DNA from 3 places in the Proteiniborus ethanoligenes genome. Region 1 is predicted to be linked to each of the others. Evidence: predicted binding sites of a transcription regulator. Region 1 holds the regulator's gene; each other region holds the start of a gene.
The links. The regulator Rex, encoded in region 1, represses fermentation and respiration genes when NADH is low (regulators of the CRP and FNR family bind a similar motif). The targets are predictions, from matches to a motif close to ATTGTTAANNNNTTAACAAT.
Positions count from the first base shown of each region.

Region 2: the regulator Rex is predicted to act here: its motif matches at 3,064-3,083, upstream of BLV37_RS03685 (YeeE/YedE family protein).
Region 3: the regulator Rex is predicted to act here: its motif matches at 6,409-6,428, upstream of kdd (L-erythro-3,5-diaminohexanoate dehydrogenase).

Region 1 covers NZ_FNQE01000023.1:49,386-57,216, reverse strand. Annotated here, with positions in the region: gene BLV37_RS10355 (methyl-accepting chemotaxis protein) at 1-1,029, opposite strand, end outside; gene phaZ (intracellular short-chain-length polyhydroxyalkanoate depolymerase) at 1,222-2,097, opposite strand; gene BLV37_RS10345 (electron transfer flavoprotein subunit alpha) at 2,186-3,415, opposite strand; gene BLV37_RS10340 (electron transfer flavoprotein subunit beta/FixA family protein) at 3,524-4,321, opposite strand; gene BLV37_RS10335 (acyl-CoA dehydrogenase) at 4,340-5,479, opposite strand; gene BLV37_RS10330 (redox-sensing transcriptional repressor Rex) at 6,022-6,660, opposite strand; gene BLV37_RS10325 (ABC transporter ATP-binding protein) at 6,885-7,831, shown strand, end outside.
Region 2 covers NZ_FNQE01000006.1:32,210-40,040, forward strand. Annotated here, with positions in the region: gene BLV37_RS03680 (FAD-dependent oxidoreductase) at 1-1,620, opposite strand, end outside; gene BLV37_RS03685 (YeeE/YedE family protein) at 1,747-3,054, opposite strand; gene BLV37_RS03690 (transglutaminase-like domain-containing protein) at 3,269-4,063, opposite strand; cyclic di-GMP riboswitch class I at 4,077-4,161, opposite strand; gene BLV37_RS03695 (class D sortase) at 4,271-5,005, opposite strand; gene BLV37_RS03700 (SpaA isopeptide-forming pilin-related protein) at 5,168-7,831, opposite strand, start outside.
Region 3 covers NZ_FNQE01000005.1:63,259-71,089, reverse strand. Annotated here, with positions in the region: gene BLV37_RS03370 (Ger(x)C family spore germination protein) at 1-158, shown strand, start outside; gene spoIIR (stage II sporulation protein R) at 385-1,059, shown strand; gene sleB (spore cortex-lytic enzyme) at 1,174-1,893, shown strand; gene ypeB (germination protein YpeB) at 1,908-3,275, shown strand; gene murI (glutamate racemase) at 3,380-4,186, shown strand; gene BLV37_RS03345 (YwiB family protein) at 4,198-4,614, shown strand; gene BLV37_RS03340 (sigma-54 interaction domain-containing protein) at 4,722-6,137, shown strand; gene kdd (L-erythro-3,5-diaminohexanoate dehydrogenase) at 6,450-7,487, shown strand; gene kamA (lysine 2,3-aminomutase) at 7,798-7,831, shown strand, end outside.

The DNA.
Region 1 (7,831 bases):
TGTAAAATCCCCTTCCTTCATTCTTTCCATGCTTTGAGTTAAGGATTTTATTGGATTAGTTATGGACCTTGCAAGTAAAATAGCAACAATCATAGCCACCATAAGAGATACGCCGCCTATAAGTATAGTACTTGTTAGTAGTCTTTTGGTATGACCTGATATTTCATCTAAGTAAACACTTGATGCTATCCTCCAATCCAGCCTGTTTAAAACATTTATAGTTGCAAACTTCTTTTTAATAGTTCCATTTTCATTAAAATCATATTCTAAAAATTCTACATCTCCTGCCTTAATTGCTTCATGGAGCTTTGGAACTGTTGATGTATTGCCGACTAAATCCTTATTTTTATGAACTAATATGATTCCTTCCCTATCGTATAAAATAGGATATCCTGTTTGCCCCACTTTAATATTAGTAATTATATCCGATAATGTTTCTAATTTAATATCTATGCCTAGTACTCCAATCAATTTGTTCCGTGTGTCATAGACCGGAACTCCAACTGATATTACTATTTCCTTAGTTGCAGTATCTATATAGGGGTCAATCCAGGTTGCTTTATTATTCTTAACTGCCTCAATATACCAGTCCCTTTTTCTAGGATCAAAGCCTGGCGGTAGGGTTGCTTTAGGATATACAAACATATCGCCTTTTTCAGTACCTAAATAAATATTAGCTACATCTGTGTAGTTGTTAATATAGTTCTCAAAGCTTTTTAGCATCCATATCCTAGAATCTAGGTTAGAGTATATAGACTGAACGTTTGACTCCTTTCCCATATACTCAACACTTTCTTCAAAGCTGTGAAAATATGTATCTATGGCTCTATTAACTTCATCTCCTAAGCTTTTAGTCAATTCCTCAAATTGGCTTTTGACCACAGATGTAGATGTTAAATATGCTCCTGCACCTAAGACCACTATCGGAATAGTTATGACTAAAATAAATATGATAATCAGCTTCCCTCTAAGGCCTAGCACAAAGCTTTTATTGAGATTATCCTTAGTTCTATTCTTTTTTCCTTTCACACTAATCCCCCTTTCATATAATTTGACAATTAAGACCTTTTTTCTATCTATACCCCCATATCTCTAAATTATATATCTTAGAAGAAATGTTTTGAGAATTTTCTGAATATTGTTTTTCTTAAAGATAGAAAAACCATAGCATTTATGTTTTTTTGTAAATGCTATGGTTTATTTAATATTTATCTTTTTTTATTAAAACTCAGTTATTATTTTAACTACCTCATCTAATTTATCAAAGAAAGGAGTATGACCGCTGTCCTTAAGAAGTATCATCTTTGCATTTTTGCCAATTCCATCTTCTATACTTTGTGCCATTTGTAAGGTTACTAGCTTATCTTCTTCTCCTTGTATTACTGCAGTTGGAACTTTTATATTTTTTATTTCTCCTGTTCCCATGCTAATACCATTAAAATCATCTGTTATATTAAAGCTTCCTAAGCTATAATATATATCTACAATATTTTGTTGCTTTAAGCTATCCTCTAGATATTCATCATATTTATTAGGCTCAGGTTTTCTGTGGGAAAATATATATGCATCAAATATTTTTTTATAGAATTCCTTATCCTTGTTCTCTATTGCTTTTAAAAATCCGACCTTGGCTGGATCAATAGCTATTTCTTCTTTAGTTCTAAGTAAAATTCTATTTCCATTTTCATCTATTCTATATGAAGGGTAGCCTAAAGCACCTGCAGAGGCTAATAAAAATAATCTATTAACCATATGTCCATAATTAGCAGTAAAATGCATGCTGACTGCTCCACCCGTTGACCAGCCTACTAAATCAAATTTATGTAAATCCAGTTCGTCTGCAAATAGTTTAATATCTTCTGCAATATCCCTTAAGGAGCTTATAGGAGTATTGTAGGTTGAAGCTCCAAATCCTCTCATATCTACGGCATAAATAGTGTAATCCTCTGGCAAAGCCTCCATAAGCTCGTCATAATATTTAGATGTAGCAAGGTTACCATGAATTAACAATATGTTTTTTTCCCCACCTGAACAATACCTATACCGGTAGGTTTCCCCATTTGGTAGCTTCACTTTTCTTAACTCTATGTTTTTCATAATATCCCTTCCTTCTAGAATAATTATTAAAATCGGCAAGTAATTGTTAAAATAAAAACAATTACTTGCCGATTATTTTTACATTATATTATGCATTTTCTCCTACAGCTTTTACAGCAGCTACTATATCATCTACATTATCTAATGCCTCTAGCATTGCTGGAATGATTTCGTTTACATCTCCTACTATACCATAATCTGCGATTTTAAATATTGGCGCATCAGGATTTTTATTTATTGCTATTATACATTTTGCATCCTGCATTCCTGCTAAGTGTTGAATAGCTCCTGAAATGCCACATGCAATATAAAGATTAGGTCTTACAGTTTTACCTGTCTGGCCTACTTGATGAGAATGTTCAATCCAGCCTACATCAACAGTAGCTCTAGAAGCACCAACAACTCCACCAAGCTTTTCTGCTAGCTTTTCAACTAGCTCAAAGCCTTCTCGAGTTCCTAGTCCTCTTCCTCCAGCTACTATTATTTTTGATTCCTCTAGTGGAACTTCTGCCTTTCCTGATTTTACTACTTTCTCAACAACTGCCTTTATATCTTCCTTCTCTAATCTAATATTTACTTTCTCGATTTTTCCTGTTCTATTTTCATCATACTTGGCTCTTTCCATTACTCCTGGTCTAACTGTTGACATTTGTGGTCTATGGTCAGGACAAATAATAGTAGCCATTAGATTTCCACCAAATGCAGGTCTAGTCATAAGTAGTTTTTTGTCTTCCTTATCTATTTCAAGTCTTGTACAGTCTGCCGTCAAGCCTGTATGGACTCTTGCAGAAAGTCTAGGTCCTAAATCTCTACCAATGTTAGTAGCGCCTATTAGCATTATTTCTGGTTTTCTTTCATTGATTAGCTCTGTTATAACCTTTGTATATCCATCTGTTGTATATACTTCTAATAGTCCATTTTCAGCATATAATACTTCATCTGCCCCATATTTTACTAGTCTTTGAGCTACATCATCTATATTATTCCCTAACAATACTGCTGTTAGATTAACTCCTAACTCGTCAGCTATTCTTCTTCCTTCTCCTAAAAGCTCTACTGCTACATTTAATAGCTTTCCTTCTCTTTGCTCTGCGAATACCCAAACGCCCTTATATTTAGATATATCTTTAACTTCGGCCTTAGCTTCTTCTTCTTTGATTATAGCTTCAAAAGCACATTCTTCTATACAAACACCACAGGATGTACAGCTTTCTGTTATAAAAGCTGTATCACCTTTCATCTCTATAGCATCAAAGGGACAAGCACTAACACATACTGAACATCCAGTACATTTATCTTCTATTACCTTAACAGCCATTATTATCACCTCAACATAAGAAATTGTGTTTCAAGTTACTATTTAAAATACAATAGAATTGTTCATAGAAGTGAGCCCATATTCCTATTGTATTTCTTTCCTACAAATCTATATTATCTGTCTCTCTTTTAATCTTACAACAAATTGTCTCGCTACTTCACTTGGGTTGCCTTGTAGCATTTCGCCTCCTGTTTTTCTTGATTCAGGAGTGAATGACCTTTTCACTTGAGTTGGAGAGCCTTTAAGCCCTATTTGCTCTCTATCCACATCTATATCTTCTACTGTCCAAACTTTGATCAGTTTTTCTTCATCTCTATATGATTTATATATTCCTTTTACAGAAGGATATCTAGGATTATTTAATTCTTTAATTGCAGTAAGAAGAACTGGCATATCTGACTTCACTACATAATAGCCGTCCTCCAATGATCTTTGTGCAGTAATGCTTTTCCCGTTTATTTCTAGATTTTCTACATAAGTTATTTGAGGTAATCCTAAATGTTCTCCTATTTGTGGTCCAACCTGCGCAGTATCTCCATCTATTGCTTGTCTACCACAGAATATTATGTCGTAGCTTCCTATTTTCTCAATTGCAGAAGCAAGAGTAATAGATGTAGCCCATGTATCAGCTCCTGCAAAGGCTCTATCACTCAATAGTATTGCCTCATCTGCTCCCATAGCTATTGCTTCTCTTAATGCTTCTCTTGCTTGAGGTGGTCCCATGGAAAGAACTATTACCTCAACATCATCATGAGTATCTTTTATCTTTAATGCTTCTTCTAATGCATTTTTATCATCTGGATTAATAATACTTGGGACACCCTCACGAATGAGTGTACCCTTTACTGGATCTATTCTAACCTCATTAGTATCAGGAACTTGTTTTACACATACAATTATTCTCATAGCATTTTCACTCCTTTTCTATCTTAAGGCATTTGCTGATATTACCATTTTTTGAACCTGCGAAGTACCCTCATATATTTCAGTTATCTTAGCATCTCTCATCATTCTCTCAACAGGGTAATCTCTAGTATAACCATAGCCTCCATGTAGCTGTACAGCCATAGTAGTCACTTCCATCGCTGCTTCTGAGGCAAACAGCTTAGCCATTGCAGCTGCATTACCATATTCTAAACCTGCTGATTTTCTATAAGCTGCATTGTACACCATCAATCTAGCAGCCTCAACCTTAGTTGCCATATCTGCAATCATCCACTGGATTCCTTGGAATTGCCCTATTGCTCTACCAAATTGCTGTCTTTCCTTAACAAATTTAACTGCTTCATCTAGTGCTCCTTGAGCTATTCCTAGTGCTTGTGCACCTATTCCTATTCTACCGCCATCAAGAGTAGTCATGGCTATTTTAAAGCCCTTTCCTATTTCACCTAGTAGGTTTTCTTTTGGCACAATACAATTTTCAAACACTAGCTCAGTAGTAGCAGAAGCTCTAATACCCAATTTGTTTTCCTTTTTACCTATTTTAAATCCTGGAAAGTCCTTTTCAACAATAAAAGCGCTTATTCCTCTTGTACCCTTAGACTTGTCAGTCATGGCAAATATTATGTATACATCTGCCTGACCACCATTAGTTATAAATATTTTAGTTCCATTTAGAATATAATTATCACCATCAAGTACTGCAACAGTTTGTTGACCTGCAGCATCTGTACCTGCATTTGGCTCAGTAAGACCAAAAGCTCCTAAATATTCGCCTTTCGCCATTGGAATCAAATATTTTTGTTTTTGTTCTTCTGTACCATACTTTTGTATAGGCCAGCATCCAAGTGACGTATGTGCAGACAATATTACTCCTGTCGTTCCACATACTCTTGAAAGCTCTTCTACAGCTATGGCATAGGCTAAATCATCTCCACCTGCTCCACCATACTCTTCAGGTATAGGAATACTTAACATATTATACCTTGCCATTTTTTCTACACTTTCCCTAGGGAATCTTTCTGTTTCATCAATTTCTGCAGCTAAAGGCTTTATTTCCTTTTCTGCAAACTCCCTCATAACTTTTCTTATCATTTCCTGTTCCTTAGTTAAACTGAAATTCATTGTTTTCCCTCCTCATTATATATAAATATATTATTGATAATTTTATAACAAAAGCCCCTATAAAAATGCTAATGAGGTAGCTTTTGTTAAGCCACTACATAAGCGAATTGCACAAAATCTCCAGTTTTGCAATCTGCTTAAAACTCATTAGGTCAAGTTCTTTAAATAAAGATTTAAAAGTATAACTTTCCCATTCGTTATAACAAATTAAATATGCAATATTCTTGCCATCATTATAATTATACTCCTTTGACTAAAATTTTTCCACAAGGTTTGTTAATTTTTTATCTTACATTTTCTTAATACCCTTCATTCTTGTCCCTTATTACCCTTGATAAAGCTTGTATTTGCAAGGCTTGTCCTTTATTCCATCAATATTAATTACTATATAAAAATTATTTGTTTATCAGCTTAATTTTATCACATAAAAAAAACTATCTTAGAGATAGTCTTTTTTTATGTGTATATTTCTGATAATAATTGTTCAATTTCTTCAATTTTGTACATTTTCTATACATGCCCTGTGTTTTATTTGGACACTTTTACTTTTCGTTCTTTTCTTTGTACATATATGACAGTATAAATAAGCTTTCATTTAAATGGACGTTTTCCACTACAATGTCTTCTGGAACTTTTAAATCTGTAGGGGCAAAGTTCCATATGCCCTTTATATTACTTTTAACAAATTTATCAGCTACACTTTGAGCATGCTCCTTAGGAGTAGTTATAATCCCTATTTCAACTTCATTTTTAGAAATAAATTCTTCAACATTATCTACATCTAGTATTTCAATGTCTCTAATCTTTAAGCCAATGAGCTTAGGATTTTTATCAAATAAAGCCAACAGCTTAAATCCAGCATCCTCAAAGCCTTTATAATTTGCTACTGCCTGACCTAAATTACCTGCACCCACTAATACAGCCTTATAAATCTTTTCTAAGCCTAAAATTTTCCCCAACTGTTTATGCAGCTCTTCTACATTATATCCGTAGCCTTGTTGACCAAAGCCCCCAAAATTATTCAAATCTTGTCTTATTTGTGAAGCTGTAAAGCCAGTTATATTACTTAACTCATGGGATGAAATCCTAGTAATATCCTTATCTAACAATTCTCCAAGATATCTGTAGTATTTAGGAAGCCTTCTGATAACTGCCATAGAAACTTTATTTTCTCTTTCCATATCTTTTATTCACCTACTTAACTCAATATTTTCATATATAAGATTTTTAGTTATTATATCATTAGGTTAATATTCTGTCAATTTGTGCGGTTTGATAAATAGTAGTTTTACCCATATTATTGCTCTATTTATATTCCTTCTCTTAAAATATATTCCCTTATTGTTTCATTCTTAAACTATTTTTGTTAAAATTATATTAGTTAATAAAGACGAGGGGGATAATATTGATAGTTTTATCATGTAGCAATATATCAAAAAGCTATATAGTTGATGAAATACTAAGTAAAATTACTTTTGCCTTAAATGATAATGAAAAAGTTGGACTAGTAGGCTTAAATGGCTCTGGAAAATCTACTTTATTTAATATATTATCTGGGAAGCTCTCTATGGATTCTGGTGAAATCTATGTATCCAAGGATTGCAGAATAGGTTATCTTGAACAAAATACTCAAATCGAAAGCAATAAATCTATTTTTGATGAGGTAATGGAGGTTTTTGTTCCATTAATAGAAATGGAGAAAAAACTAAGGGAACTAGAGCATAGTATTAGCTTAGAAGGTGAAAATCCAGAATCTCAATTGCTAGGGAGCTTAATGGATGAGTATGCCCACCTAATGGAAGAATTCCAAAATAAAAATGGATATGGTTTTAAGAGTGAAATAAAAGGAACTTTAAAAGGATTAGGCTTTACTGAAGAACAGCTCAATATGTCTGTTTCTCATTTAAGTGGAGGACAAAAGGCTAGAGTAATGTTAGGGAAGCTACTGCTTAGCAAACCTGATATCCTTCTTCTAGATGAGCCTACAAATCATCTAGATATACAAGCTATAGATTGGCTAGAAAAATATATAAAGGAATACAAGGGAGCAGCAATAATAATTTCTCACGATAGATATTTTCTTGATAATACTGTAAGTAGAATATTTTATTTAGAAAAAACATTGTTGAAAATATATAATGGAAATTACTCTAGCTTTATGAATAAAAGAAAGGTTGAATTAGAGCTTTTAGAAAAAAAATACGAAGAGCAGCAGAAGGAAATCTCTAGACAAGAAGAAATCATTAGAAGATTTATGTCCTATGGAGGACAAAGATATATTAGACAGGCACAAAGTAGACAAAAGATGCTTGAAAGGATGAAAAAATTAGATTCACCTAGTGGAGAGAATAA
Region 2 (7,831 bases), on a different contig from region 1:
GAAAGATCCTGAAATATTATATAGATTGTCATATCCCATATTCTGTAATGCCATAATAGCATTATAACTTCTTTGGCTTGAACGACAATGTAGATACACTGGTACATCCTTTGGTATTTCTGAAATTCTATTTCTAATCTCACTTAATGGGATATTAATTGCATTAATTAAATGACCTTCTTCATATTCATCTACTTCTCTTACGTCTATAATATAAGCATTGCTCTCTACTAACTCTCTTACCTTTGTAACTGGAACTTGTCTAAATCTTCCATTTAATATGTTTAATGCTACTAAAGAAGCATGGTTTATTGGGTCCTTTGCAGTACTAAATGCTGGGGCATAGCATAATTCTAGTTCTTTTAAGTCTTCTAATGTTCCGCCCATCATAATCATAGCTGCAATAACATCTACTCTCTTAGAAGCATTACCCTTTCCTATAGCTTGAGCTCCTAATATTTTGCCTGTTGGAACTTCATATATTAGTTTAAAGTGGAATTGACTATTTTCAGGCATTAATCCTACAATATCTCCTGGGATAATGTAAACAAAATCATATTGAATTCCAGCTTTTTGTGCAGCTTTCTCTGTTAATCCAGTGGATGCTGCATTCATGTCAAATATTTTCACACATGAAGAGCCAATAACACCAGTATTTCTGTGTGGAATTCCATATATATGATCTGCAGCAGCTCTCGCTTGCCTTTGAGCTGGTCCTGCAAGTGCAAGTCTTGTTTTAGAGTGAGTTAGCTTATTATATACTTCAATAGCATCTCCTACTGCATAAATGTCTTTGTCATTTGTCAAATAATTATGATCTACTTTTATTCCACCAGTTTCTCCTATTTCAAGTCCTGCTTCTTTTGCCAATGTAGTCTCTGGTCTTACTCCTATTGCCATAACTACTGCTTGTGCCGGTACTGTTTTACCTGAAGCAAGTTCTATATGTTCATCTTCAACCTTTGCTATTGCATCTCCTACAATTAAATTAACCCCCTTTTCCATCATTTCTTTATGAAGTAATTGAACCATATCATAATCAAATGGAGCCATTATTTGATCTGCTGCTTCTACTAAGGTTACATTAATATCTAAATCTGATAACTGTAAGTTTTCTGCTACTTCTACACCAATAAATCCTCCGCCAATTACTGCTATATCCTTTACCTTGCCACTTCTTACATATCTGTTTAATTTGTCAATATCAATAACATTTCTTACTGTAAATACATGTGATTTATTGTAGCCATCAATTTTAGGGACTATAGGATTAGCACCAGGAGATAATACTAACTTATCATATGCTTCCTCGTACTCTTTATTTGATTGTAAGTCTTTAACTGTAATAGTTTTTTTATCTCTGTTAATCTTAATAACTTCGCTATTTACTCTTGCTTCAATATTGTATTGATTTTTAAATTGTTCTGGAGACATAAGTACAAGATCATCACTGTTTTCTATCATGCCACTTAAGTGATTTGGTAAACAGCAGTTTGAAAATGATACATGAGGTCCTCTTTCAAACATGATTATTTCAGCAAACTCATCAATTCTCCTTGCTCTAGCAGCAGTAGAAGCTCCCCCTGCTACTCCACCAACGATTAAAATTCTTTTACTCATAATCTTTTCCTCCTTTATGGTTTTGTTTTCTTATATAACAGAAATAGAAATCCAATATGTGAATTTAATAAAAAATTAGGTTGTCTATCTGTATTAAATTTATAATAAAACGTTTGCATAAAACTATTAAGCTTTTGCTTTTCCTTTGTACCTACTTGGTGGTATTATATTAACTTTTCCTGCAAATAATTTAAGTCCTACTATTCCACCTAAACAAAGAGCAACCATGAATCCCCAGCCAGACAATGAAAAGCTGCTAATTGCAGAATATAGAGCACCAAGATTACATCCACCTGCTAGTCTTGATCCAAATCCCATAAGAGCTCCACCAACAGCATAGTATACAGCATCTTTAAATCTAAAGTTAAGGTTAAAACTAAACTTACCTGCTAAAAGCATACATAAAGCTGCTCCAATGACAATTCCTACGTTTCTAAGTGTGCCACCATCATATATTAAACCAGTATTAACATCTTTAACAATACTTGCAAAGGCTGGTGATGTAATTTCTATGCCAAATAGATTCACAATCTTAACTCCTAGCTTTGTAAAGGCAGAGGTTACTCCCCAGTTTTTCCCTGTTGTATTTAATACAAATATAAATCCAATTGATAATAACATTCCACCTTTAAGAAAACTCCATCTTTCAATGAAAAACTTATGATATGTTTTGTAACTAAAGAATTTAAAGTCTTCATCCTCTGGTAGTGGCATTTCATTTGGTTCAAAAACTGTCTCTTCATAAAAACCTTCTTTTTTTCTAAAATCTTCATATTTTCTAGTTATTACATATAAAACTAACAATATTGCAAAAGATATAATAATAGCCCCTATAAATCCAAATACATCTGGTAAATATACTTGTGCTCCTATTTTACCTATGGATGACTGTGCAATTGAATCTCTTAAAGCGTGACCTGGTATAGTAAATAAAACGAAAAATGGTAGAGCTATGGCAGAACGAATTTCTCCTTCCCCTAAATCACTAAGTGTACCTGATGCACAACCTCCAGCAAATATCATTCCGATTCCGAAAAGAAATCCTCCAAGAATAGTAGAGATATTAAACATGCTTACAGATTGGCTTCCAGGGATAATCAAATCTGAAGAAGCGGCTCTAAATTGTGGTACTGCTCCTTTTGCTACAGCTGCCCATTGTATACCTGCTGATGCAACCATAGTGATAGCAAACATTATTAAAAGTACTTTAGTAAGGCTACCTTCTCCTGTAACATAAATTCTTTTGATTCCGCCTGCAAAGCCATATCTTGAACGAGAAAGTATGTATCCTAAAACCACACCAGTAATAAGAAACAATGTTAATTTGTTATCAGTTTGACTTAAGAACTTGCCAAAAGCTGAAGTAATTGCAATGATACATAGTGCAATGATTAATTGAGTTTTATTGATTTTGGCTGTAGTTTGCATTTTCATTCCCCTTTCATTGTGTTTTTTTTAACATTTTCTTTGTGTTTATTATATAACAAACAATCCCCTTTCTATAATTAGCTTTTCTTATGCAGTATTAAAGATTTTGAAGGTGAATAAAAATATTATATTTTTAAGGCTGTACAAAAGCCAAAAAAACCACTGGATTTTACCAGTGGTTTTTTTATATTCACTTTATATGGTGATTTTTATATTCATTTTAATATTGCTTTTCTACAGTATATTCTTTTTCGCTTTTTATCATTGAAGTAGCTGATTTTCCCTTTTTCATACTAGCGTCATATGTTGTATCTATGATTATCCACTCATTAGTGTCTTTTAAGTAAACTTGATTCCAAGCATGATATGCTTCTATATCATTTTTCCTTCCCATTACTAGTTTTGTAGGTACATCTACGCTTCTAAGCATTGCTGCAAATAGTGCTGAATAATCATAACATATTCCCTTTTGCTCGTTTAAGGTACTATCTATGGAAGGTATATATCCTGCTTGTACACTTACAGCTTTTTCATTATCATAGCTAATGTTATTTACAATGTAATTATATATTGCTATTACTTTTTCATTATCATTTTTTGCACCCTTAGTTAATTCATTAGCTTTTTTTATAGCGTCCATGTTTTCGTTCCAGTTTACGATTTGGCTGGATTGTAAGAATACTGTATTAGCATTTGATAGCTTTAAATTTATCTCTTCTTTTTCAACTTGTCTGTATTTATTACCATCTACATTTTCTAAAATGGAAACTGTATATTTACCATCCCCAAGCTGTAGTGGAAAACTATTGTATGCTTTTATATCGTAAGTATATTTTACATCACCTTTACTGATCATTACTTTTGTTGCTACATCTTTTTTTGGTGTATAATTTATGCTTATTAACCCACTCTCTAATTGGCTTTTGTCTATATTTGAAGTTGAAGCGAAAGCCACTGTGGAAGATAATATTATTGTAGCAATTAGTGAGAAGATTACTAGATTACGCTTTAACATAAAAAACTCTCCTTTCGGTAACTGGCTGCCATCTTATTTCTAAGGAAGGCCCTTTAGCTTTGCGCCCCTAGCTTTCGCTAGGTTTGCCTTTATCGGTGAAAAGTCACTGATAAAAAATTACATTTATTTTCTTGATTTTACCATAGCTTGTCCTTTAAAAAAATAATCCAAAAGTCCTATTTTTTCTAGGACTACTCTGTCTATTGTTTAGTCAATAATCTTTCCTTTTATTATCAATCTATGGGTCGGATTAACCATAGGATGACATGTGATCAAGGTTATTTCTTTATCCTCCTTGTTATTATTTAATACCCATACATCTTCTGGATAAACATATAGCTTTTCTGTTACTGTATATTTATATTGATTATCTCCACTATCTACTTCCACTATGTCTCCCAGCTCTACTTCTTCTAATCTATTGAAGTTTCGCCCATAGCTGCGGGTTCTATGTCCTGCTATGGCATAGTTGCCTACTTCTCCTGCTTTCCCTGTATTTTCTACACTAGCTACAGATGTTTTTAGATTTTTTTCTGTAGCGCCCTTAAGTATGGGCTGGTTAAACTTTATTTTATTTATTTTAAGTATTCCTTCCATGTTTTTATTTATATATTCTTCTTTTTCTTTTGCTGCTTTAGCTGCTCTTTCTCTAGCTTTTTCTTCTTCTTTTCTTTTTTCTTCAGGATCCTCTTTTGTTTCTCCTTCTTCTCTTGGTTCTTGTGGACTTGCTTCCATATGTAGATTGCTATCTTCATCTAAATTATATATTTCATCATTTTCTATTTCTATATCATCTCCACTATCTATGACCGCCAAGCTCTGCTGCCATTGTTCTACGAGTTTAGCCTGCTTATAATCTACATATAGCTCTGATGCTTTGGGATATGCAGCTAGTAACAAGCCTATAATTATAATAATCCACGATAGTATTTTTCTCTTCATTTTATATCCTACCTTTAAATCTTGTTTGTCGAGTTTGAACCGTTAAATAAACATATGTACTCAATGGGTTCGGTATTTAAAAGGCAGAGACTTTGTAATCTCTGCCTTTTATACCGTTTCCCCTATAGCCCTACGGCGCCCCTTTACTACAGCACTATTTTTCTATATTATTTTTCTTCTTAGGAATACTCCTAGAAGTACTAGTAATAATCCTGTAAGATAATATCCTAATTTACTGCCTTCTCCAGTTTTAGGTAATACTGTACCTAATGGTACATCTTCTACATCTATTTCTATAAATATTTCTTCTTCTGTTCCGTCTGGGTGCTTAATTATTATAGTAAATCTGTCTTTTCCTACAAACCCTGGATTAGGAGTATATTTCCACCTTCCATCTTCATCGATGGTTACCGTCCCGTTTTCAGGCGGATTCTTAACCTTTGGATCACTTCCCTCTGGAACTTCTACTTCTCCTTCCTTTGGGGTTTCCTTTGGAGTTTCTTCCTTAACTGTAGGTTGCTCCTCTGGAATTGTTGGTTCCTCTGGGTCTGTTGGAACTGTTGGCTCTTCTGGTTCTGTTGGAACTGTTGGCTCTTCTGGACTTGTTGGTGGCTCTGTTGGTTTTTCTGGGTCTGGCTTCGGTCCTGGACCTGGCCCTGGGTCTGGGTCTACTGGTGGAATCCTATAATTTATTTTCTCAACTTTAGTTGGCTCTATCTGATTCTCATTGATCTCAAACTCTACTGGTGTCTTATCTAATCTATATCCAGCAGGAGCTTTAGTTTCAATTAATTGATAACTACCAGCTTCTAAGTTTTCTAAATGAATTTCACCATTTTCATCTGTTGTTAAATCTTCAACATCAATCCCTTCAACAACTTCATATTCCCCATCTAGTCCTTCTTTCCTTAGTTCAAAGATTGCGTCCTTGAGAACCTCGGATTTGTTCCAATTGTATTTTGTTAACTTCACAGAGTAGTCCTTCTTTATGTTCTCTATAGGTCCTACTGTGACTTCTTTACCATTTGTACCCTCTCCATCTAATACTACTGTTATTGAAGTAGTATTTGGTACATATTCATCAAGTGCCTTCGTCTCTAATATAGTATAGGTGTCGTATGGTAAATTATTGAATGCTAGAGTACCGTCCGCTTTAGTGGTTCCAGATGCTATAACAGTATCGCCTTTTTTAAGCGTAAACTCTACTCCTTCTAAGGGAGTCTTAGTATCTGGTTCTCCTTCAACTACGCCTACCTTTGTGAGTATTATATTACCTTCGCCGCGAATATTTTTTGCTGTTACTGATGTGATGGTTGTTTGATTTTCTTCGATTTTAAAAGATATTGTATAGTTTTCTGGTAATAGATAGTATTCTGGTGATTTTACTTCCTTAAAGTAATATTCATCTGGTTCTAGATTATTTATTGAAATTTTGCCATCAATATTTGTTGAGATACGTCCTTCGTCTCCTATGTCTTCACCTTTTTCATTTTGCTTAACATGTGTCCCATCGGTTTTATAAAGTTCAAACACTGCTCCAGATAACCTTATATTAGCATCACTTTCATCTACTTTAGTTAGCTCCACTGCTTGATGAATTTTTTCGTTTTGTACTACTTCCTCTTGTTCAGGTAAAGCAATAGTTATATTAATATCTTCCGAATAACCTACATATCCTGATGGTGCTTTTGTTTCATTCAATATATATGAGCCATATTTTATATTAGTAAATTTGGCTATTCCATCTGCATTTGTTGTTGCAGTAGCTATTATATTCTTAGAGTTATCATAAAGGGTAAACTCTGCACCGGGTAATGAATTATTGTTATCCTTATCAATCTTTTTGACGATTAGGTCGCCTTGCTTGGTATTGGTTATATTGCCTAGATCAATTATTTCTATATTTTCAGCCTTAATTTCAAATTCAATATGCCCTTCATCTAACCAATATCCTTCTGGTGCTTTTATTTCCTTTAGATAATATTTACCTGTTGGTAAATCATCAATAAGGATTATACCATTCACATCTGTTGTAAGTTTCCCTATTATATCATTTTCATTTCTATCTTTTGTAACAGGTATTCCATCGTGTTTGAAAAGTTCAAATTCTACACCAGCCAGCTTTATACTAGGTTCTTTTTCATCTATCTTTGTTAATTTGAAGCCTTGGTTTATTTTTGTATTAGTTAATTCAATAACTTTTGCTTCGTTACCTGATAATTTAATGTCAGTGTCTGTCCCCATTGTAAATGGTTGGTCTTCCATTTTTATATATCCTGCTGGTGCTGATACTTCTCTAATAAGGTAAGTACCATATCCAACACTGTTAAATACAAATTCTCCATTCTCTTCTGAAGTAGCTTCCCTGATTATATAATGATTATTTCCTATTTTCTTTATTAGCTGGAATTCAACATTCCCTAGGTCCACTTTATTTTCTGTTGCGTTATCATATCCAACTTTCTTGAACTTCACATTTCCTTTTTTAGATGAAGAAGTTGCGTCTGAAAAGCTAAATTTAAATTTTTGTTCTACTTTAGAATCGTTATCTTGTCCTTCACCTGTATCCTCAGATCCTTCGTATGTGATAGTAGCTTCATTAGTAAAGGATTCATTAGTATTATTTGCTTCTAGCACTAATGTTTTATATTGTACTTGAACTGCCTTTCTTTCGGGACTAGATAGATTTCCTAAATCTAAAGTAAAACTTCCTTCCTCATTGTTTAGCGTTGGTGCAGGGTTTGGGCTAATCCAAGAACCATATGTTATACTCCCATTAGAAGCTATTTTAATTTCTCGTACTCTAATTGTATCTGGAAGAAGCAT
Region 3 (7,831 bases), on a different contig from region 1:
AATTTAAAACAGATGTACTAGGAGTAGGAATATATATAAAAAAATATAAACCTGATTTATGGGAAGATATAAAAGATGATTGGGATCAAGTTTTTACAAAGGTTGAAATAGAAGTAAATACAGAAGTAAAAGCAAGAAGAATAGGGATGACTAAGTAAAATATGTTTAAAAGGAGTTAAAATTGTTAATACTGAAGATAGTGATAATTAACGATAGTGTAACGGTAGTGTAACAATAGTTTAACAATAGTTTAACAATAGTTTAACAATAGTTTAACAATAGTTTAACAATGGTTCAACAACTAACAACTAAGAACTAACAACTAACAACTAAGAACTAAGAACTAAGAACTAAGAACTAACAACTAACTAAGGAGTGAAAACTGTGAACTCTAAAAATAGTAAATACAAAAAATTACTAATAAGTCTAATAATATTAATCCTATCTATAGGACTTGTATATGCAAAAGGCTTAGAAAGAAGTAGTGAAACATATAAGAATAAGCTAATAAGATTACATGTAGTAGCTAACAGTGATTCTAAAGAGGACCAAGATCTAAAGCTTAAGGTAAGAGATGAGATAATTGCTCAAATGAATGATAGTCTAAAAAATTCAGATTCAATAGATACAACTAGAAAAATAGTATCTGAAAACATAGATAATATAAAGTACATAGCACTTAAAGAGGTAAAAGCAAACAATAAAGAATATGAAGTAGCAGTATGGTTAGATAATTTCAATTTCCCAACAAAATCCTATGGTGATTTTACATTGCCAGCAGGAGAGTATCAGGCTCTAAAGGTAGTCATAGGAGAAGGGAAAGGACAAAACTGGTGGTGTGTCATGTTTCCGCCACTATGCTTTATAGATATAACAAATGGCTTAACTACTAATACAACAATAGAAGAGTTAAAAAAAGCTTTATCCGAGGAAGAATTTAAAAGCATATTAAATGCAAAGGAAGAAGAAGCACCAATATTATTGAAATCAAAATTAGTCGAACTGTATGAAAAAGGGAAAATACAATTTGCTAAGATATTCGTAGCTGACAAGCAATAAATGTTTGTCAGCTTTTTCATTTTATGTCCTAAAAACATTGTATAAATATGAGCATTTTTACAGAAGATAAAATAACTGAAATAAATAATCATAACATAGGAAGGGAGGATAAAATTGAAAAAAGCAGTTCTATATTTAAGTATATTTATATTAGTAGCATTTGTAGGTGGTACTCTATATGTAAACCAAAGGATGTATTCAGCACAAGCAAAAGAGTCTGCAATGCTACAGCCACAGACAAGAACATTGTACTGGGGCTCTCGAGGAGAAGATGTAAGGAAAGTACAATCAAAGCTTTCTCAATGGGGATACTATTTTGACAACGTAGATGGAATATATGGACCTTCCACATACAGAGCAGTAAGAAGGTTTCAAAGAGCAAATGGATTAACAGAGGATGGAGTAGTAGGCCCTGCTACTGCTAAGGCAATAGGAATCTCACTGACTACAGCAGAAGCACCTGCAAGCACAGGGCTTAGCAGAGAAGGAGATGTATATTTAATAGCAAAAGCAATACACGGAGAGGCAAGGGGAGAGCCATATGTAGGAAAGGTTGCAGTAGGAGCAGTCATATTAAACAGAGTGAAGCATCCTTCGTTTCCCAATACAATAGCAGGGGTTATATACCAGCCGTTAGCATTTACAGCAGTTGCTGACGGACAAATAAACCTAGAGCCTGATAAAGATTCAATAAAAGCAGCAAGGGATTCAATCAACGGATGGGATCCTACCTATGGCTGTAGATATTATTGGAATCCTGTAACAGCCACAAGCAAATGGATATGGTCAAGACAAGTAATTATCAAAATAGGTAAGCACTGGTTTGGAAATTAGGGAGGTGATTATAATTGAATAGAAATAGAATAACCTCAGCAATATTAGCAATAGCTCTCTTAGCTGTAGGCGTGTGGGGAACCTATCAATATCAACTCAAAAATGAATATAAAACAGCTTTAAACAATGATTATCAAAGACTTTTCTATGATACTAAGGCCCATATAGCAAATGTTCAAGTAGCACTATCTAAGGCATTGCTATCAGACTCAAAAGAACAAAACATACTCCTAATGACACAAATAATGCAGCAGGCTAATATGGCCCAAGATAAATTATCTCAAATGCCAGTAAGCCATAGTGATATAAGTAAAACACAAAAGTACTTAACACAAGTAGCAGATTATAGCTATGCATTGGTTGATCAGCATTTAGAGGGCAAAGATTTAGACAGCAAACAGAGAGAAGCATTATTTAAGCTACAGGATTATTCTGCTTATCTAACCAGGGAGATGTCGTCACTCCATGATAAAATAATGAAGGGTGAGGTTACTTTAAGCAGAGTAGAGCAAGGAGAGAGAAAAGGCTTAAGAAAAGCAAATGAAAACATGTTAAACACTAGCTTGGTAAAGCTTGAAGAAGAAATGACAAAATATCCTGAGCTAATATATGATGGCCCATTTTCAGACCAGGTTATGAACATGAAGCCTAAAGGTTTAGGAGAGAAAAAGGTTACTGTAGAAGAAGCAAAAATAATAGCCCAAAACTTTCTTGGAGACAAACAGACATGGAAGCTAACCTTGTTTGAGGAAGGAGAGCATATAGATAAGGTTGCAACTATACCATCTCATACATTTATCATATCAACAGAAAATAGTAGAGACGGAGCTGGCTCTTATATTAGTGTAAGCAAACAAGGAGGTCAGGTAGTATGGATGGTAAATCCAAGGAGCGTAAGCAGGATAAGTCTTTCCATGAAGCAAGGACAGGACAGAGCACTGAAATTCTTAGAAGAAAAAGGCTACAAGGGAATGGAACCAAATTACTCTCTAAGATATGATGGTACAGCTTTATTTAACTTCGCTTACTCAGAAGGAGATGTTACAGTATATCCAGATTTAATAAAGGTTAAGGTAGCCCTTGATAATGGTGAGATAGTAGGCTTTGATGCAGCTACATACTTACATGCTCACCACAAAAGAGACATACCAAAGGCTGCTATTACACAAGAGGAAGCCAGAGGTAAAGTAAGATTAGACTTTGATATAGATAGTGTAAGGCTTGCTATAATTCCAAAGGGAGGGTCAAAGGAAGTATTATGCTACGAATTCAAAGGCAAATATAAAGGCAGCGATTATATAGTGTATATAAATGCATTGGAAGGAAAAGAGGAAAAGATACTCCAAATAATACAAGATGAAAATGGAACATTAACATTTTAAATCAGAGAATAATAGCTTCTCTGATTTTTTTGTTAGCCTTTTCATTTTTTATGTCATATAATATACTTAATATAAAATAAGACATAGAATCAAGGAGGCAAATCATGGATAATAGACCAATAGGAATATTCGATTCAGGCATAGGAGGACTTACAGTACTAAAAGAGATATCAGAACAGCTTCCTCATGAGAATATAATATATTTTGGTGACACAGCTAGGATACCATATGGAACAAAATCTAAAGAAACAGTAATTAAGTATGCATTTCAATGTATAAAATTTTTACTTAGCAAGGATGTAAAGGCAATAGTTATAGCCTGTAATACAGCAAGTGCATTGGCATATGAAGAAGCATTAAAGGAATTTAAAGTTCCTATACTAGGAGTTATACAACCAGGGGCTAGGGCTACAAATTCTACTACAAGAAACAATAAAATTGGTGTAATAGGCACTACTTCAACCATAAATAGCTATGCTTACCAAAACTCTATTAGAGCTCTCAATAAAAATGCAGAAGTAATAGGAGTGGCATGTCCTCTATTTGTGCAAATAGTAGAGGATGGATGGGAAGATACTGATGTAGCTATGATAACCGCAGAAAAGTACCTTTTGGAATTAAAGGAGCATGAAATAGATACATTAGTGCTGGGCTGTACTCATTATCCAATACTAAGATATACCCTATCAAAGGTAGTGGGAGAAAAGGTGTCATTAGTGAACCCTGCTTTTGAAACAGCAAAGGAAATAAAAAGCCTATTGAAACAAAAGGATTTATTATCAGATAAAATGGAGAAGCCAGTATACAAGTACTTTGTAAGTGATGACCCGGAAAAGTTCAGAAGAATTGGTGGCAACATAATGAACAAGAATATATTAAGTATAGAAAAGGTAGATATAGAGAACCTATAGGAGGCAATTTTATGAAGGATGTAATGCTTAAGATTAAAGGTAAGCAGAAAAGCTTAGAAGGAGAAGAAAGCGTAATAGAGCTTATAACAGAAGGAAAGTTCTACAATAAAAATGGAGCATACTATTTAGTATATGATGAATCAGAAATATCAGGCATGGAAGGCTCTACTACAACTCTTAAAATACAAGGACAAAAAGTATCCATGAAAAGATTTGGAAATAATACCTCAAAACTCATATTCGAAAAAGGGAAAAAGCATGTATCCGAATACGAGACCATGTATGGTGACATGACCATGGAGGTTATGACAAATGATTTGGATATTAACATTTCTGAAGCAGGAAAAGGAAGTATAGACCTTTCATATAGACTCAATATCTTAGACTCCTTAGAAAGTAATAATCATCTCACAATAGATATAATGTAATTGTAGCTGTTCGTTCTTAGTTCCTAGTTCTTATCTAACAACTAAGAACTAATTCCACAGCCCAATTTTAAGCACTAAGAGCCTAAAATTAAGCGGGAGGTATTTTAATGATAGAATCCTTTCTCAAAGAAAACATTGTAGAGATATTAGATAATATTCAAGAAGGCATACACATAATAGACCATACAGGAAAAATAATATACTATAATACATTTGCACTAAAGCTAGATGAAATAGATAGAGAGAAAGCCATTGGCAGGCACATACTTGAAATATATCCATCCTTATCCCATGATACAAGCACTCTCCTGAAAGTGATTAGAACAGGTCAACCCATATACAATGTAGAGCAAACCTTTATTAATTACAAAGGAGACAAAATAACCACCATAAATTCATCTATGCCCTTAAAATCAAAAGGACGTATAGTGGGAGCCTTAGAAATATCTAGAGATATTACAGAAGTAAGAAAGCTATCTGAAAAAATAGTAGATTTACAAAAGGAGCTATATATTACTGAGAACAAATTGAAACCCAAAAACCAAGGAACAGCTAGCTTTACCTTTGCGGACATTATAGGACAAAACACAGAAATGCTTAGGATAAAGTCTCTTGCCTTAAAGGCTGCAGGCACATCTTCCCCAGTTCTCATATATGGAGAAACAGGAACGGGAAAGGAGCTATTTGTCCAATCTATACACAATGCTAGCCCAAGAAGGAGCAAGCCCTTCATAGCACAAAATTGTGCTGCTCTGCCAAGTAATCTATTAGAAGGTATTCTTTTTGGCACAGCAAGAGGAGGCTTTACAGGAGCAGAGGACAGACCTGGACTATTTGAAGTAGCAGATGGAGGAACCCTACTATTAGATGAGATAAACTCAATGCCTCTAGACCTTCAAGCGAAGCTTTTAAGGGTCATACAAGATGGTTCCATAAGAAGAGTAGGACAGGTGAAGACAACCTTAGTAGATGTGAGAATAATAGCTGCTACAAATATACCGCCAGAAAAGGCTATAAAAGAAAATCTTCTTAGAAGAGATCTCTATTATAGATTAAATGTAGTTTCTATAAACATTCCAGAATTAAAAGATAGACCTGATGATATCCCCATATTGGCAAACCATTTTGTCAACAAGTACAATAGAATTCTAGGGAAAAATGTGAATAAAATAGATTCTGAAGTTATGAATCTGTTGATAAATTTCTCTTGGCCTGGAAACGTTAGAGAGCTAGAGCATTTAATAGAAGGCATAATGACCTTATACGACACAGATACTATAAAGCTTCAACATACAATAGGCACAGTTCTTTTCGGGAATCAAGCTGAACAAGGGAATTATCAAGGGGATGATTCTTATATGGGAAAATCCCTAAAGGAAACTATAGAGCAAACTGAAAAAACACTTATTCATAAAGCACTTCTATCCACAGATTGGAATATAACAAAAACAGCAGAGGAGCTAGACATTCCTAGGCAAACACTACAGTATAAGATTAAGAAATACAAACTTTTTAGTATTTAGTTCTTAGCTCTTAGTTGTTAGTTCTTAGCTAACAACTAACAACTAAAATTATGCCCAAAAATCGGCACACAAACTGAAGTATGAGACAAGAATATTGTTTATTTAATCTCGTGCTTCAGTTTTTTTATGTTCAAATAGCCTAAAATAGACATTAGGAATATAGAGCAATTATTTGCATTAAATGGCATAAGTATTGCATAATAATATCTATGGACTATATAGAGTAAGGCATTTATGTATTTTTCTTAAAACAAACGTTTTCATAACTAAATTCATCAATTATTTAACAATCTATTAAGGGAGGAATTATTAATGAAAAAAGGATGTCCATACGGAACACACAGAGTTATTGAGCCAAAGGGAGTATTACCTCAGCCAGCACTTAAAATTGACAATGACATGGAGATTTACGACAATGAAATACTTATAGACGTACAAACGCTTAATATTGATTCAGCAAGCTTTACACAAATAAAAGAAGAAGCCCAAGGCGATATAGAAAAAATCAAAGAAATCATGAAAAACATCGTAGCCACAAGAGGAAAGCACCAGAACCCTGTAACAGGCTCAGGGGGTATGCTCATAGGTACAGTTGAAAAAATAGGACCTGCACTAGAAGGAAAGACAGATTTAAAAGTAGGAGATAAAATAGCCACACTAGTTTCACTATCACTTACACCACTCAGGATAGATGAATTCCTAGAAACCAGAAAAGATATAGACCAAGTAGATATAAAAGGAAAAGCAATATTATTTCAAAGTGGAATATATGCAGTATTACCAAAGGATTTACCAGAAAACCTAGCATTATCAGTTCTTGACGTTGCAGGAGCACCAGCACAGGCTGCAAAGCTAGTAAAGCCTGGAGACTATGTAGTGGTCATAGGAGGAACAGGAAAATCAGGTATGCTTTGCTTGTACGAAGCAAAGAAAAGAGTTGGAGTAACAGGAAAAGTTATATGTGTAGGGAGTACAGATAAAAGCGTAGCCAGAGCTAAAGGAGCTAATTTAGCAGATGAATATATTAAAGTAGATGCAACAGATGCCCTAGCATTACACGACAAAGTTAAAGAGCTCACAAACGGAAGAATGGCAGATGTAACTATAAACTGTGTCAACATACCAAATACAGAAATGACAAGTATATTATCAACAAAAAATGAAGGACTTATTTACTTCTTTAGCATGGCAACCAGCTTTACAAAAGCAGCCCTTGGAGCAGAAGGCGTAGGCAAGGACGTAACCATGATAGTAGGAAATGGCTATACAAAAGGTCATGCAGAAATAGCACTACAGATAATGAGAGAAAGCGAAACTCTAAGAAAGATTTACGAAGAACTGTACGGTTAAGGAACGGTAGGGGAACGATAGTTTAACAATAGTTTAACGATAGTGTAACGATAGTTTAACAATAGTGTAACGATAGTTTAACGATTGTTTAACGGTAGTTTAACGATTGTTTAACGGTAGTTTAACGATTGTTTAACGGTAGTTTAACGATTGTTTAACGGTAGTTTAACGATTGTTTAACGATTGTTTAACGATTGTTTAACGATTGTTTAACGATTGTTTAACTACTGTTCAACTACTGCTCAACTACTGTTCAACTACTGCTCAACCACTGTTTAACTACTGTTCAATAAATAAAGGAGGTTATCAAGTGAGATCCTATAAAGATATAGAACTGTGGAAAA